Regions from separate parts of the Cobetia sp. 10Alg 146 genome, predicted to be linked through region 3. Evidence: predicted binding sites of a transcription regulator. Region 3 holds the regulator's gene; each other region holds the start of a gene.
What was found. Region 3 encodes sigma-54, which starts transcription at its own class of promoters, with help from an activator protein. Its sites were predicted from a motif close to TGGCACNNNNNTTGCTNT; they were not measured.
Positions count from the first base shown of each region.

Region 1: a site for sigma-54 is predicted at 2,604-2,621, ahead of QD172_RS00065 (DUF3305 domain-containing protein). Genes of this name have one in related genera too.
Region 2: a site for sigma-54 is predicted at 1,520-1,537, ahead of QD172_RS12750 (NarK family nitrate/nitrite MFS transporter). Genes of this name have one in related genera too.
Region 4: a site for sigma-54 is predicted at 2,493-2,510, ahead of glnL (nitrogen regulation protein NR(II)). Genes of this name have one in related genera too.

Region 1 covers NZ_JARWKT010000001.1:19,154-23,336, forward strand. The annotation lists gene QD172_RS00055 (4Fe-4S dicluster domain-containing protein) at 1-579, opposite strand, end outside; gene QD172_RS00060 (DUF3306 domain-containing protein) at 1,020-1,898, opposite strand; gene QD172_RS00065 (DUF3305 domain-containing protein) at 1,895-2,467, opposite strand; gene QD172_RS00070 (formate dehydrogenase accessory sulfurtransferase FdhD) at 2,814-3,701, shown strand; gene QD172_RS00075 (helix-turn-helix transcriptional regulator) at 3,698-4,183, shown strand, end outside.
Region 2 covers NZ_JARWKT010000006.1:252,192-256,374, forward strand. The annotation lists gene QD172_RS12750 (NarK family nitrate/nitrite MFS transporter) at 1-1,331, opposite strand, end outside; gene QD172_RS12755 (ANTAR domain-containing protein) at 1,941-2,516, shown strand; gene QD172_RS12760 (CmpA/NrtA family ABC transporter substrate-binding protein) at 2,567-3,775, shown strand; gene QD172_RS12765 (TetR/AcrR family transcriptional regulator) at 3,932-4,183, shown strand, end outside.
Region 3 covers NZ_JARWKT010000002.1:570,321-574,503, reverse strand. The annotation lists gene QD172_RS05470 (PTS sugar transporter subunit IIA) at 1-304, opposite strand, end outside; gene raiA (ribosome-associated translation inhibitor RaiA) at 314-622, opposite strand; gene QD172_RS05460 (RNA polymerase factor sigma-54) at 1,221-2,669, opposite strand; gene lptB (LPS export ABC transporter ATP-binding protein) at 3,024-3,770, opposite strand; gene lptA (lipopolysaccharide transport periplasmic protein LptA) at 3,767-4,183, opposite strand, start outside.
Region 4 covers NZ_JARWKT010000005.1:40,269-44,451, forward strand. The annotation lists gene ntrC (nitrogen regulation protein NR(I)) at 1-1,382, opposite strand, end outside; gene glnL (nitrogen regulation protein NR(II)) at 1,379-2,458, opposite strand; gene QD172_RS10225 (DUF4124 domain-containing protein) at 2,772-3,413, opposite strand; gene glnA (glutamate--ammonia ligase) at 3,835-4,183, opposite strand, start outside.

The DNA.
Region 1 (4,183 bases), on a different contig from region 3:
CTCGACAAGGCTGGCGTCGCTTGCGAGACGATCCAGCTCGCCCAGCACCGTATCCTCTGCACGCAGATAGCCCGGCGGCGGAAGTTCCGCCTGATTGAGGGGCTGGTGACCCAGATCGGCGATCAGGTCGAAGGTCTCGACCTGTCGGGCACCTGTGGACAGCAGTGCGCGCGCCAGATTGACCCCGCCAGACAGCAGCGTGAAATGGCCAAGATGGCCGCTCAGCGAGAGCGCCTCGCGGGTGCTGGCATGGGAGGGCAGTGCTTCGCTCGTCGTGATATGCCGCTCGTCGAGGGATACCAGAGCGCTGTTGTCCTGCTCGCTGATCAGCAGAGACAGTGACAGGGAGTGAGTGGCGGGCAGTGTCAGCATCAGGCTGGACAGGGCACGCAGGCGCGCTTCGCTGCCGATCAGCAGTGTGCGGCCCTGGCTGCGATAGCGGATCGGGGCGCTGCCGGAATCACTGGCCAGCAGTGGCAGGCTGGAAGCGGGGGAGGCTCCGAGCACTGCCGCCAGGGCGCGTTGGCGTGCTTGCTGGTTGAGCGCGCGCTGGGCGTTCTCGAGACTTGAACTGAGCATCCTCATCCTTATTTCGGTCGTGGCGGCTCCGCCCCTGCGCGCCTGTCAGGTGGCGCGGTGGACGGTTCCTGATCGCCGCTGATTCTCGAGGCTCGCGCCCGGTCAGCGGTCGAAGGTCATTCAAGGAAGTGCATGGGCTTCCAGCGACGTCTTGCGCCTGATGTCATCCGGATGATCCGCACGGCGGCATCATTGCGACTGGCTTCAGCATAGTCAGGGACTGAAGGGCCAGCGATGAGCATCGGGCGTAGACGGTCAGGTATCGGGAGGCAGTGCCGTCCTCTTGCTAGACGATACCTGCCTCTGTTGAGCGGATTCTTGCAGGCAGTGCGCCTCTCGCATGGGAGTGGAAGTCATGTGAGAGGCAAGGGAATGACTCCGCATGCCGAATACGGAGCTCGCGCTGGGTCATAATGTCTCAGTGCCTGAGGGCAGGCGTGTCATTCTGGTGGTAGGGGCGATCTGTGGGTGGGCCCATGTCCGTCAGCCGTGACGTCATTGGTTTGGTCCCATGCGCCTTGCCGTGCATGCGTGTCATGCGCAAGGGCAGCATCAGTATCCCTGTGCTTGTCCTGCGCGTGCTCGCGATGGGTCTGTGGGCCGTGATCCGGTGATGTCTCATCCAGTGAGTCGAGACCTTGCTCATCCGTTGAGGGTGCAGCCTCCGGCGCCTCATCCTGCGGTTGATCTTCCGAGCCGTTGCTGGTGGCTACGCACTCAGCCTCGTCATCTTCCAGCTTCTCGAGTCCCTCTTCGACATCGCGGGTCCAGCGTCTCAGCGTCTCGGCCACACCTGCGGCGAGCGGACGCATCTGGGAGAAATCCTGATCGTAATCGTCCAGGCCATCGCGCAGGGAGTGCTCGCCTCCCATGAAGATGCGGCGCAGGGCGCGTTGTCGCAGCGCCGGGTCCACTCCTGCCTGCATGTAGGCACTGATATCCGCATCCGGCAGCAGGGTGTCGGGGTCTGGCAGCTCCACGACGGGTGGGGGCTCATCTGCCTCCTGTGCAAGGGCCTCGGCGTCGGTCGTCTCACTGCCGCCTTCAGCGGACGTTTCGCCATGCCGCTTGTTGTCATGCCGCTCACTTTGCAGAGCATGGCTTGGCTCGTCCGATGCCTCGCAGGCCCCTGTTTCCTTGGGTGCGGTCTCAGTGGGTGCGGTGTCATTGGCCGTGGAGGGCTGTGCGACCGTCGCCAGCCCAGCGGCGGCATCGGGAGAGTCCGTGGTCGTCCGTGAGGCTTCGGCGTGCTGCTTGCGGCGTGACCAGCGGGACAACAGGCCTTGCGAGGTATGGTCGCGGTCGTCGGAGTGACTCATGGCCCTTCCTTGTTGGCAGCATCGGCGTTCGGGCGCACGGTGTCGGTCTGACTGGCGCGCCCCGCCCCCTTGCGCTTCTTCTTCTTGCCTTCGTCGATGCGCTCACCATGTCGGGCGAGATAGCCCTCCAGCCAGACCATCAGGGCAGGAGGCATCGGGGTATCCAGTACCAGTTGGTCGCCATCCAGCCAATGCGAGGCCACTTCCTGGCAGGCGGTGACGACCCTTGGCTGCATGCCATCCGCTTCACGCTCTTCACACAAGACGAACAGGCGCGGCTGTTCGCAACGCAGGTTGTAACGATAGTCGGTGCGCTCGGTGAGATGCAGCTGCAGGGGCAGAGTGCGTTGAGGCTCCGGTTGCGCCGCTTGATCAGGCGTCCGGGGCGTGGTCTCGCCGTGATCCGCGGGCGCGATCCGGGAAATCACCCAGGTGTCGAGAGTGAAGCGGCCGAGAGTCTGCTGCGAGGGGGCCAGTGTCACGGTCAGCCAGCGAGTGTCGTCAGGTCGTGATGACTCGCGTGAGGCGTCGAGTGCCGTGTCCATCAACGGGTCGGGTGGCTGGGTCATGGCGTATCTCTTGAGGGCGTTCTGGAGGTTGTTCAGGGGGTGACCCGAGGCGAGGTCGGCGGCGTATCGGGTCCAAGGCGAGTCTGCATCAGCGTCGTGGCTCGTACGTTCACGAACATGCGACGCTCTACCGGTTTTAGCAAGAAGCGTGCCGCATGCGTCGAGAATTGCATGACGCGAGATCGCAATGGCTGCCGGATCAGGACAGCCTCTCGGCCTGACTGGTATTCTTTGAGCGCTGGGTGACGACGCATGCCGCAACCTGCATGGCAGGTTCGCCGTGTGGCGGCACCCTCCGGCATCAATTCGGCTCGAAGAGGGAGACCCCGACGCCATGAAAACCTCCATGCCTCCGGTCATCAGCAATGCTCGATTGCCCACCACGCTGGATATCGTCGTGATGGATGAGCGAGGCCAGCGCCAGACGCAGTCGATCGCTGCCGAGCGCGCGCTGACGATCTACCTCAACAAGCGTGAGATCGTCACTCTGATGACGCTGGGGGCCGAGCCTGAGGCGCTGGTCGCGGGCTATCTGCGCAATCAGGGCCTGTTGGGAGATATCGAAGACCTGGAGGCGCTGCAAGTGGACTGGGAGGTGGAAAGCGCCTCGGTGGTGACGCGCCATCTGCCGGAGGATATCGAGCAGCGACTGAGCAAACGTACCGTCACCACCGGCTGCGGCCAGGGAACCGTCTTTGGCAATCTGCTGGAGCGTCAGACGCTGGAGGCGCTTGATGATCGCCCCTTTCAGCAGAGTGTGCTGTATCAGCTGCTGGCATCTCTCGCGGCCCACAATGCCACCTACCGCAAGGCGGGGGCGGTACATGGCTGTGCGCTGTGTCGGGACGATGAGGTGCTGGCATTCATCGAGGATGTCGGTCGCCACAATGCCGTCGATACCCTGGCAGGCCTGAATTGGCTTTCACCTGTGCGCGAGGACGAGACGGATTACCGGGGTGCCAATATCTTCTATACCACGGGGCGTCTGACCTCGGAGATGGTGCTCAAGGTGGCGCAGGCGGGCATTTCGGTGCTGGTCTCACGCTCCGGGGTGACCCAGAAGGGCGTTGAGCTGGCCAGCCGCTTCGGGGTGCTGTTGATCGCACGTGCCAAGGGCAGCCACTTCCAGGTGGTGGACCCTGCCGGTCGAATGATACTGGACGCCATCCCTCCGCTGCGTGCCGGTGATCAACTTCGTGAAGCTGGCAAGTCTCGCCCGGGAGGCGAGCAATGAATCAGCCTGTTTGCGGGGATGCGACGATGCATGACAACCCCTTTCTGACGGTCCATGAGGTCGCACGACTGTTGCACCTCAATGAAAAGAAGATCTATCAGCTGGCCAGTGAGGGCACCATGCCGGCCACCAAGGTCACCGGCAAATGGCTTTTCCCGCGGCGCCTGGTCGAGCAATGGATTCTGGAGTCCAGCCATCATGGGGTGCTGGCGGATCGCTTGATGATCACCGGTAGCGATGACCCCTTGCTGGCAGCGCTGACGATGCGACTCAACCAGCAGCACGATGGCAGTGCCTTCTATGGCATGAGTGTCACCGGGACACGCCTGGGGCTGGATCTGTTGAGTCAGGGGCGAGCCGATGTCTGTGCCATCCACTGGGGGCGTGCCGAGGAAGCATCGCTTCGCCATCCGGCCTTGATCCGCGGGCACGATGGTTATCGTCAGTGGGTATTGGTCCGGCTGGCTCGGCGCACCCAGGGG
Region 2 (4,183 bases), on a different contig from region 3:
TGCTGCTTGCGTTCCGCGACGGCGGCGTCATAGGCGCGGCCTTCCTCGGCCTCGGTGGCGGCGCTGAAGCGCACCAGCAGGGCGAACAGCGAGATCACGATCACGCCCATGCCCAGATACATCAGGCCTTCCTGGTAGGTCAGTTCTTCACTGCGGAACAGGAAGCCCGCGGCGACAGCCCCCGCGTTGCCACCCGCGCCGACGATACCGGCCACCGCGCCCAGTGCCTTGCGATTGACGAAGGGCACGATCCCGAAGGTGGCGCCTTCCGCCATCTGCACGAACAGGCTGAACACCAGCATGATGCCGATGGCTACCGCGAGGGTTTCCATCTGGGCGAAGCCGACCAGCGCCACGCCTTCACACAGCAGCGCGATGAACAGCCAGCGCACGCGACCCTTGAGGCCGGACTGACGGGCGAACAGGTCGGAGAACACGCCGCCCAGGGTGCGCGCGAACAGGTTCATCAGGCCGAACAGGCCCGCGATGAGGCCGGCGGTGGCGAGATCGAGATCGAAGTGATCGAAGAAGTAGATGGCGGCGACGTTGTTGATGGTCAGCTCGACCCCGAAGCAGGCGCCGTAGACGAGGAACAGGGCCCAGACACGGATGTCGCGAGCCGCCGCGCCGAAGGTGGCGCGCATGCTGTATTCCTTCTCGGCTTTCGGCAGCTCACCACGCTCACGCAGCTCGCTGAAGTTGCCGTCCGGCGCATCCTGGGTGAAGAAGTAGTAGGCGATCCCGGTGAGGAACAGCACGATGCCTGGCACGACCATCGCCAGACGCCAGCCCAGGGTCTGCTCGACGCCCAGCATCAGAAGGCCGGCCATCACCAGCGGCATCAGCATCTGGGTGGTGCCGCCGCCCAGGTTGCCCCAGCCGGCGGTGGTGGCATTGGCGGTGCCGACCACGTTGGGGCCGAACATCACGGAGGTATGGTACTGGGTGATGACGAAGGACGCGCCGATGGCACCGATGGCCAGACGGGCGAGGAAGAAGGATTCGAAGCTGTCGGCGAAGCCGATGCACATCACCGGCAGAGAGCCGAGGCACAGCAGCCAGGTGTAGGCCTTGCGTGGCCCGATGCGATCACACAGCACGCCGATGGCAAGTCGCACGATCACCGTGATGGCGACGGAGGCGATGATGGTGTTGCCGATCTGGGTCTTGGTCAGGCCGAGGTCATCGCGCACCACGGCCATCAAGGGCGCGATGCCGAACCAGCCGAAGAAGCAGACGTGGAAGGCGAACCACGACATGTGGAAGGCGCGCATCTGCGGGGTATTGAAGCTGAACAGCCGGATACGGCTGGCCTTGTTGCGAATATCCATGAGTGGGCTCCTGGTACAGCGTCGGTGCCGGACGCCAGGGTCTCGGCGCACGACGGGTGGTCGAACAGCTGTGAACGACAGCGGGGCGCCTCGTCATTGAGGGGCCTGGTTCGACGCACTCGTACTCCTGGGAGCCTGGTCCACGTCATGGATGATGCATGGCACGCTTGTCTGCCATTGCCTGACTCAAAGCAAGTAGCGCGCCACTTGCGGGGGTGTTGTGCGTCCAACCCCCGTCATATCAAGGGCTTGGAATCATCATGTCGGGCAAGACAGCAGTGGGGAGTAAGCAGGGCGATGCCCAGTGGCGGTGCGCGGCGGGGTGAGGATGATCCAGTCTGGCGCACGTGGCGGGCGAGAGATCGCCAGATCACGCCATGCATCATTGCTGTGCAGCCGGGCGCGCCCTTGCGCACTGCGGAAGGCCTTTCTGTCCAGCGCTGCACCAGTTTGTGGCATGAATCCTGCAGTGTCAGAGGCGTGACGCCATCCTGACTCCCGCTTGCGAAGACGCCGTCGTCCTTGATCTCGGACGTCGGTGCCTGATCGCTCGAGGCGTCGCCTGACACCCCGGCACCACCGCCTGACACACTGCCAAGGAAGCCTGATATGCCCGTGACCGTGTTGATCGTCGATGTGCGCAGCGAGCGTTCCGCCGCTCTGGAGCAGGCGCTGTTGAGCGCCGGCTTCGAGGTGGCGCTGCGGGTCGATGAACACGAGGACCTGCATGCGCTGGTGCAGCACCATCAGCCGGATGCCGTGATCATCGACGCCGACCTGCCCAGCCGTGACACCCTCGAGCACCTCGGCCAGCTGGGGCGTCACTATCCCAAGCCGATGATCATGCTGGCCAGTGAGGACGCGCCGGATATGGTGCGCCAGGCGGCTGGCGCCGGCGTGTCCGCCTACGTGGTGGATCACGTCATGCCGGCGATGGTGCGCAGCATGGTCGAGGTGGCCATCACCAGCTTCGAGGCTCACCGTGCCCTCAAGGGCGAACTCAATCGCACCCAGACCACTCTGATACAGCGGCGCAGCGTGGATCGCGCCAAGGCGCTGGTGATGGAGAGTCGCGGACTGGGGGAGGATGCGGCCTACCAATATCTGCGCAAGACCGCGATGAATCGGCGTCTGGCATTGCACGAGCTGGCCGATGAGCTGCTCAAGGCGTCGCGTCGGCACTGAGCCGAGTCTCGTGATGTCCTTCTCTTTCGATCGTTCAAAAGGTGGATGTGATGCTCAGTGATTCTCTTCTCAATGGCCATCAGTTGACGCTGGGGTTGATGCCGCTCAATGACGCGGCACCTCTGGTGGTGGCGGAGCGTCAGGGGTTCTTCCGTGAGGAGGGGCTGGCCGTGACGCTCAAGTGGCAGCCGTCGTGGGCGGCACTGCGCGATGACCTGCAGACCGGCGTGTTGCAGGGCGCGCAGATGCTGGCGCTGATGCCGCTGACCTCGACCCTGGGGCTGGATGGCCGCGCCACACCGGTGATCAGCGCGATGACGCTCAATCTGGGCGGCAACTCCATCACCCTGTCGCGGGCCCTGATGGCAGCGCTGGCCGAGGAGGGGCATGACCTGGGCTCTCCGCTGGCGGTGTCTCGGGCGCTGGCGGCGCACGTGCAGGCGCGCCGCCAGCGTGGGGAGGCGGCGCTCAAGCTTGCCAGCGTGCATCCCTTCTCCTCGCACCGCTATCTGTTGCGTTACTGGCTGGCGGCCGGCGGGATCGACCCGAATCGCGACATCGAGATGCGTGCGGTGGCCCCGCCGTTGATGGCCGCGCAGCTGGCAAGTGGCGCGCTGGACGGCTTCTGTGTCGGAGAACCCTGGAACAGTCTGGCCGCCGTGCAGGGCATGGGGCAGGTGGTGGCGGGCAGTCATGATATCTGGCGCTTCGGGCAGGAAAAGGTGCTGGGCGTGCGCGAGGACTGGGCGGAGCAGCACCCGCTGGCGCATCAGGCGCTGATTCGCGCGCTGCTCAAGGCCTGTGCCTGGCTGGACCGCCCGGGCAACCGTGAGCAGGCCGCGCAGTGGCTGCATGATGAAGGCATGCAGGAAGTGCCGCTTTCGGTGGTGGCGCGTGGACTGCGCGACGTGGATGTCGAGCAGTCGGTGGAGGCGTTCCAGCGGGAAAATCCCGGCTGGACCATCTTCCATCGCTATGCGGCCAACTTCCCGTGGCGCTCGCAGACCCGCTGGTATGCCGCCCAGATGCAGCGCTGGGGGCATCTCGAGGGAGTCAGCGACAATGACCTCGAAGCGACCCTGGCACGCTGCGTACGCCCGGACCTCTACCGCAGCGCAGCCCGCAAGCTGGGCATGGTGGTGCCGGTGGCGGATGAGCGCAGCGAAGGCACGCATCCGGCACCCTGGTGGCTGAGCGGCGAGGCAGGGCAGGTGCCGATGCCGGCGGATGGCTTCATCGATGGCGCGGTCTTCGAGTGACGTTTCGGCTGCGCGCCTTGCAGCCCCCTGCGAGCAAGGGCTGTCAGGGCAACCGCCGCCATTGAGCGGATGCCGGGGAAACCTGTCGGCTCAGGCATGTTGGCAGTGCGGTTATGATATTCTCATCCCACTGCCAGCACCGCGTCAGGGGATCGCATGACCACTCGCAAGTCTCAGATTCGCAAGGATAATGTCGGCCGCATCCTGCTTGCCGCCGAAAAGATCTTCGCTCTCAAGGGCTATGTCGGCGCCAGCATGGTCGATATTGCCGCCGAGGTAGAGCTGCCCAAGTCCAATCTGCATTACTACTTCAGCACCAAGGAAGCGCTGTATCGCGCGGTCCTCGATGGTCTGCTGGCGCTGTGGAAGGAAGATGCGCTGTGCTTCGAGGCCTATGACGACCCGCAG
Region 3 (4,183 bases):
CGAACAGCAGATCGATGGGTTCGCCATCGATGGCGTCAAAGTCGATGGGGTCACCGAGCTTCATGAACGCCGCGATGGGGGTCTTGCAGTGTGGACTGCGTGCATGTGGCACGGCCACGCCGTGGCCGATGCCCGTCGAACCCAGTCTCTCGCGCCCGATCAGGCGCGAGAAGACTTCTTGGCTGTCCAGGCTGGGAATGTTCTGAGCAATGAAGGTGCTGAAGAATTCCAGCACCCGCTTCTTGCTCCCCCCGGGGACGCCGTAGAGCGTGCGCTCGGGGGGAAGGATCTGATCAAGTGTCATGGCAGAAGGTCAACGGGTCCCGGTGCCCTGAGAGCGAGCCTGGGACTTTTCCTTGTGTTTGACCAGCTGGCGGTCCAGCTTGTCGGCGAGCGCGTCGATGGCAGCGTACATGTTGGGGTCTTCTGCCAGGGCATGGAGGTCGGCGCCAGCGGCGTGCAGGGTGCAGGCAGCCTGTTGGCGTTCCTTCTCGATCGACAGTGTCACCTGAACATTGGTGATGTTGTCGTAATGCCGTTCGAGGCGAGCGAGCTTCTCGTTGACATAATCGCGGAGAGGATCGGTGAGTTCCACATGATGCCCGGTGATATTCACTTGCATGGACACGCTCCTTTATCCAGCGGGTTGCCTTTGAATTGTAACCCTTTTTGACTGCGAGCAAACCCTGATTGAACGCGCGGCCACTTTCTGACTCCGGCCATGGTCTCGTGGCGATCATCTGCTGGCGAGAGCGGCGGTGCCGGTGTACCGAGCGTCTACCCCGACAATGCCCAAGCTTTGAACAAAGATCAACGCTGCGCTGCATCGTGGGGCAAGGCTTGTCTTCAACCCAGCGAGGGATATCAGCAGGTTCTTCATGAGCATCGCCTCGCATCACGGACGGAATGGGGCTCGAGAAACCGGCCGTTTGTGGCCAATGTCAGCATTTACGTCGACGTTCGTGTGGCAGGAGTCGGTGGCGACCCCTGGCTATCTGTCCGTGGGATGTGAGGGAAAAAGAAAGCACTCTGGAGAAAAGTGGCTGGAAAAATAGGCAATTGGGGCGTGAAGTCACTCACGCAGTCGCAAGGACAGGCATTGCCAACCGGTATTCAGACGACCGATTGGCAGATGATGCCAGGATGGCAGGTGCAAGGGGGCGAGCTTCAGCGCTCCGACGTGTGGAGCCCGCTGGCCTGCGGGTATCCGTTGTCGAGACTCACGCCAAGCGCTTGCGCTCGCTGGAGGAGGGGATGCCCATGGCCTCGCGATACTTGGCGACCGTCCGGCGCGCTACCTCGATGCCATCACTGGCCAGCAGATCCACCAGGCGTGAGTCGGACAATGGCTTGCGCGCCGGTTCTTCCGAGATCAGCTTGCGAATGCGCGCACGGATCGCGGTGCTGGAGTGCGCGTCACCGTTGCCGCTGCCACCCACCTGACTCGAGAAGAAGAACTTGAGTTCGAACACGCCTCTCGGGGTGTGGATATATTTCTGGGTGGTCACCCGCGAGATGGTGGATTCGTGCATCTCGACCACTTCCGCGATGTTGGCAAGGATCAGCGGCTTCATGCCTTCTTCCCCCTGCTCGAGGAAGTCGATCTGGCGCGCCATGATCTCGCGGCCCACCTTGAGCAGGGTGTCATTGCGTGAGGACAGGCTCTTCATCAGCCAGCGGGCTTCCTGAAGATTGTCCTTGAGGAAGGTGTTGTCCGCGGACTTGTCGGCCCGCTTGATGAGGGCGGCATATTCCGGCTGGATACGCAGCTTGGGCAGCGCTTCCGGGTTGAGTTCGACCTGCCAGCCGTGACGCGTATGACGGACCAGCAGGTCCGGGATGACGTAATCACTGGCAGGCTCGCCCCAGGCGGACGCCGGGCGCGGGTCGAGCGCCCGTACCAGACGAATGACGTGATCCAGCTCATCATCATCCAGGCTCAGGCGACGCTTGAGCAGCTTGCGATCGTCATTGCCCAGTGCCTCGAGGAATTGCCGCACCAGACGGCGGGCCTGGGCCAGCAGCGGCAGATCGTCCGGCAGCAGGGCCAGCTGAAGCAGCAGACATTCGCGCAGGTCTCGAGCGAACACACCGGTGGGATCGAACTGCTGAAGGCGCAGCAGGACCTGCTCGAGTTCCGACGCCTTGAGGCCGGGCAGTCCCTGACCTCGCAGGCCATCGACCAGTTCGTCCAGGCTCATGCTCAGGTAGCCGGCCCCATCCACCGCATCGATCAGACTCTCCGCCATCTGCCGTTCACGCGCATCGAGGTCCGTCATCGCCAGCTGCCAGCGCAGATGGTCCTGCAGGCTTTCGACACTGGTGTTGCGATCGAAGTCCGGCCCGTCCTCGCTCGAGCTTCCGCTGCCGGAACTGGTCAGGCTGCCTGCGTGATCCTGGTAGAGGTCCGACCAGTCACTGTCGAGAGGGTATTCTTCAGGAATCTCGCTGTTGGTCTCGGAGGTGGAGATCTCGCTCTTGTCCTGTGTCTCCGCGACATCCAGCGACTCGTATTCCTCGTCAAGCTCCAGCATGGGGTTTGACTCAAGCGCCTGCTGTATCTCCTGACGCAGGTCCAGCGTCGACAACTGCAGCAGCTGGATCGCTTGCTGAAGTTGCGGGGTCATGGTCAGGGAAGTGCCGAGTCGAAGCTGCAAGGTGGGTTTCATGGGGTCTGTCATTCACGGCAAAGGAACGTGCATCTACGCTATACCGTGGGTCGGGGCACTGACAAGGGGCAGTCGAGAATATTCAAGCAACTTGCATGCCATGTTGCCACCAAGGTGGTATGGACGTCATGCATTCGAGTGAGGTGTGGCAGAGCAGGAGGGTTCACGGGGAGATCACGCAAGCGCCTGTCGAGGCGCTTGCGTGAGGGGGCGGGGAACGAGGCCCCGACAGTGAAGCAGGAAGTGGCGGGTGCTGGAGGGTGCTGGTGAGAGCAGAAGAGGTCGGACGGCTCTCGTCAGGCTGACGGCTCTTACCAGGCTGACGGCTCTTACCAGGCTGACGGCACTCTCGGGCTAGAGCTTGAACTCATGGCCCAGGTAGACATCACGCACCTGCTGGTTGGCGAGGATGGTGTCGGCGTCGCCATGCGCGATGATCTGGCCATCGCCCACGATGTAGGCGGTATCGCAGATGTCGAGTGTCTCGCGCACGTTGTGATCGGTGATCAGCACCCCGATGCCGCGGTCACGCAGCTGGCGCACGATGCTCTTGATCTCGCCCACCGAGATGGGGTCCACGCCGGCAAACGGCTCATCGAGCAGCACGAAGTCTGGCTCGGTGGCCAGTGCGCGAGCGATCTCCACGCGGCGGCGCTCCCCGCCGGAAAGGCTCATGCCGGCACTGTCACGAATATGCGTGATGCTGAACTCGTTGAGCAGCTCCTCCAGGCGTGCCTTGCGTCCGTTGCGATCCAGGTCCTTGCGCGTCTCGAGGATCGCCATGATGTTGTCGGATACCGAGAGCTTGCGGAAGATCGAGGCTTCCTGGGGCAGATAGCCGATGCCGGCGCGAGCCCGCTGATGCATGGCGGCGCCGGACAGGTCGTGGTCATCGATGGTCACGCTACCGGCATCCGAGCGCACGAGGCCGACGATCATGTAGAACGAGGTCGTCTTGCCGGCCCCGTTGGGGCCCAGCAGGCCTACGATGTCACCCTGGCGGATTTCCAGCGAGATGTCCTTGACGACCTTGCGACCCTTGTAGGCCTTGGCCAGATGACGAGCGCTGAGAGTACGTGGGCTGGCAGCAGTCATGCTCATTGATCCTTGCTGGCATTGGCGCCACGTGGCGTCAGGGTCATGTGGACGCGTGACCCCTCGGAGGATGAGGCATCGCTGCCATTGCTGGCATTGACCTGGCGCTTGTCCAGGAAGTATTCCACGTAGCCACCTTCGAAGGTGTCGTCGCCTTTCTCCAGACGGGCATCGCCGACCAGTTCCACCCGACGCTCCAGCGCGTGGTAGCGAATGGTATTCGCCCAGCCCTTGACCAGTCGCTCGTCGGTATCGGGTTTCTGCTCCATGTAGGCGCGCTGGCCGGTGGCCTTGACCAGGGAAATCTCGCCGCTGTCGGCGCGACTGATGTCCACGCGCGCGGCATCCAGCTTCATGCTGCCCTGGCGCATTTCCACGCGACCGGTATAGGTGGCCGTGCCGGCCTTGTCATCCAGTGA
Region 4 (4,183 bases), on a different contig from region 3:
ACCTTGAGCTTGCGCGTCAGCGTGTTGCGTCCCCAGCCCAGCAACTCGGCGGCTTCGCCCTTGCGACCGCCGGTATGCTTGAGCGCCGTCTCGATCAGGATGCGCTCGAAGTCGGGCACCGCCTCTTCCAGCAGATGGGTGTGGCCGGCGGCGAGCGCGCGGTCCGCCCACTCACGGAAGGCACCACGCCAGTCCCCGGACGCGGCCTCGGTGCCACTGACGTCACGCAGTTCCGGCGGCAGATCCTCGACCATCACCTCGCGGCCCGAGGCCATCACCGTCAGCCAGCGACAGGTGTTCTCCAGCTGGCGCACGTTGCCCGGCCAGTCGAAACGCGTGAGGTGCTTCTCGGCCGCCTCGGTGAGCACCTTGGGGTCCGTGGCCAGCTCGCGTGCGGCTTCGGCGAGGAAGTGCTGCATCAGGCGCGGGATGTCCTCACGGCGCTCTGACAGCCGCGGCAGGTGGACGCGGATCACGTTGAGGCGGTGGAAGAGATCCTCGCGGAAACGACCATCCTCCACCAACGCCTCCAGGTGCTGGTGGGTCGCGGCGATGATACGCACATCCACCTTGACCGGCGTGATGCCCCCCACGCGGTAGAACTCGCCATCCGCCAGCACCCGCAACAGACGTGTCTGGGTTTCCGCCGGCATGTCGCCGATCTCGTCTAGGAACAGAGTGCCACCATCGGCCTGCTCGAAGCGTCCGCGACGCAGAGCGGTGGCACCGGTGAAGGCACCCTTCTCGTGGCCGAAGAGCTCTGACTCCATCAGGTCCTTGGGGATCGCCGCCATGTTCAACGCGATGAACGGCTTGGCCTTGCGGGGCGAATGCTGATGCAGCGCCTGGGCGACACGCTCCTTGCCGGTCCCGGATTCGCCGTTGATCAGTACGGTGATGTGCGACTGGGACAGGCGACCGATGGCCCGAAAGACCTCCTGCATCGCTGGCGCTTCCCCGATGATCTCCTTGGTCAATCCTTCCGGCACCACCGCGGGGGCCATGGATTCCCGCGCGTGCGCCACGGCGCGCCGCACCAGCGCCAGCGCCTCATCCACATCGAAGGGCTTGGGCAGATACTCGAAGGCACCGCCCTGATAGGAGGCCACGGCACTGTCGAGGTCGGAATGGGCCGTCATCACGATCACCGGCAGGTCCGGATAACGCTCGCGGACTCGTGCCATCAGATCGAGGCCATCGATACCGGGCATGCGGATGTCGGTGATCAGCACATCCGGGCACTGTCGCATGATGCTGGCTTCTGCCTGATCCGGGCGCTCGAAGCTTTCCACCTCGAGGTCAGGCTGGGCCAGAGCGCGCTCCAGTACCCAGCGGATGGCGCGGTCATCATCGACGATACAGACGCGTGCAGTCTCGCTCATGAGGGATCTCCAGAAGTGCCGGCAAGTGGGATTAATAGTCGGAATTCGGTATGGCCGGGGCGCGAGTCACACTCGATCAACCCCTGATGCTGGTGCAGGATGCCCTGGGCGATGGAAAGCCCGAGCCCTGAGCCTTCGGCGCGCCCCGAGACCATCGGGTAGAACAGCGTCTCGCGCAGCGCCTCGGGAATGCCCGGGCCGTTGTCGCTGATCGCCAGCTCGCAGACCAGACGATGGCGCTCATGACCCAGCGTGAACTGCCGCCGGGCCCGCGTGCGCAGGGTGATCTCCCACGGCGCCTCATTGCCATCGGCTGATTCGGGCTGCGGCTGCTCATTGAGGGCCTGGGTCGCGTTGCGCGCGATGTTGAGCACCGCCTGGATCAACTGGCCTTCATCGCCGATGACTTCAGGAAGGCTCGGGTCATAGTCGGCCGTCAGCTTGATGTGATGCCCTTCCGCCGCCAGCAGGGAGCGCACCCGCTCGGTCACCGAGTGGATATTGACCGGCGACTGCAGCGGTGGCCGATTCGGCCCCAGCATGCGATCGACCAGATCGCGCAGGCGATCCACCTCCTCGATGATGATGCGCGTGAACTCCACCATCTGCGGCTCCGGCAGATCGCGCTCCAGCAACTGGGCCGCGCCCCGGATACCGCCAAGCGGGTTCTTCACTTCATGCGCCAGCCCGCGTGTCAGCACCTTGACGGCTTCCTGCCGAGCGATCAGCGCCTCCTCGCGGGAGATCTGCATCAGACGATCACGCGGCTCGATTTCCACCAGCAGCTCATTGGCGCTGACCGGGGTCGCGGTGAAGTCCACCGTCAGCGGCTCGTTGGCCGCATTGACGATCTCGGCCTCACGCTGGGTATAGGGATGCTGTTCTTCCAGCGCCTTGCGCAGCACCTTGATGGGCTCTTCATCCAGCCCGGTCAGATGTTCAGGGGAGCTGCCCTTGACGCGCACCAGGCTGACCGCCAATAGCGTCTCGGCCGCCGGGTTCAGCCATACCACGCGCAGCTGTGCATCCAGCACCACCACGGCAGTATTCAGGTGTTCGAGCAGTCGTTGATGCATGCCTTTATCCGCCATTCGCAGTACGTCTCCCTGTTCTGCAATAACCGCGCCAGTCTGGTGCAAATGCCGCGTGCATGGCACCCGCGCCGATGCACCTCTTTCGGGCGTCGATTTGAAGCACCATTATGGTGCACCAAAGGATCGCACTGCCAACCCGATGCAGCAGACCTGCTCATCAGCGGGCGTGCTGCTGCATCGCGGGCGATACCGTTGCCAGACCTGGCGACAAAAAAGGCCACCCGAAGGTGGCCTGATGACCTGGCGCGCGAGTCACGTGTCGTTCGCAAGCCAGGAGGGCTGTCACCCCCGTCTCTCAGCCACCCCCGGCATTGGCCGGGTTGTTGGGATTGCGCGGGAGATTGACGCTGGCGCGTTGCACGTAGACCACTCGGGGCTCGGTGGTCTGGCGCACTCGTCCGGAGGCATCCAGCAGCTCCGCCTGGATGACGTGCTTGCCACGCTCGAGCCCCGGCACCATGAAGACACTGCTGTTCATGGCCGATTGCGACGGCGCGCCATCCACGGTCACGCGTACCTTGTGCTCGGGACGCAGCTGCGGCTCGATGGCCAGGCGCACCGCCAGGTTGCCGGCCTGCCCCGTGGGCAGCGTCTCTTCATTGCTCGGGCTCTGGATGAAGAAGCGGGTATAGCCACGGAAGCTGACATCCACGGCAGGCGCGGAGGGTCGGCTACGGGAAGCGGTCTCGGATGGGGAAGATGACACGCCACGCGAAGCAGGCGCGCGCGAGGGAGCAGACTCGGTGGAAGGCACCACACTCAGCGGCGTCAGCTTGACCTTGCTGCCGCCCGCCGGCTGATCACTGAACACCACGTTGCCGTTGGCATCCACGTGCCGGTAGACCTGAGCCGCCTCGAGCTCCGCCGAGACGCTGCTCAGGGCCAGCACCGCTGACAGGCAGAGACCGAGCGTCGTCATGCCCGGCAGGCGAGCCATCCGCCGCATTCCCTTGACCGGCAAGGACCTGCTGTCACCCACTGAACCAATGCCACGCGAAGAAGAAGTGAAGGGCCACATCCGGGAATTCCTGAAGAAGTCATGGGAAGCCAGAAGCGCGCATCCGCTCCTGCCAGTCGTGTCACTCACTCGAACGCTACCAGCCAGCGTGCCAGAAGTGACATATCCTGCTGCCAAGTTACAAAGCTTCCCGCGTTGATACCAGCCCTGCTTGTTGCGACGCGACTTTCCGCGACGGGTCGCGGGTCCTGGACAGCCGGGAGTCAGCTCTTGGAGCACATGTCTCAGAAACGAGAACAGGGCCATACCTGTCGGTATGACCCTGTGTGTCTCGCCTCACGCATGCCCCGCGCTCAGACTGCTCCGGGCGGGGCCGTGAGCGACATGCGCCGTCGGTAGATCAGACGCTGTAGTACATGTCGAATTCGAGCGGGTGAGTCGCCATGCGCAGGCGCTGGATGTCTTCGCCCTTCAGCTCGAGGTAGGCATCGATCATGTCGTCAGTGAAGACGCCACCCTGGGTCAGGAACTCACGATCGCCGTCCAGCGCGGTCAGTGCCTGTTCGAGGCTCTCGGCCACGGTCGGGATGGACTTGGCTTCTTCGGCCGGCAGGTCGTAGAGGTTCTTGTCCATGGCATCGCCCGGGTGGATCTTGTTCTTGATGCCGTCGATACCGGCCATCAGCATCGCGGAGAACGCCAGGTACGGGTTGGCCGTCGGATCCGGGAAGCGAGCCTCGACACGCTTG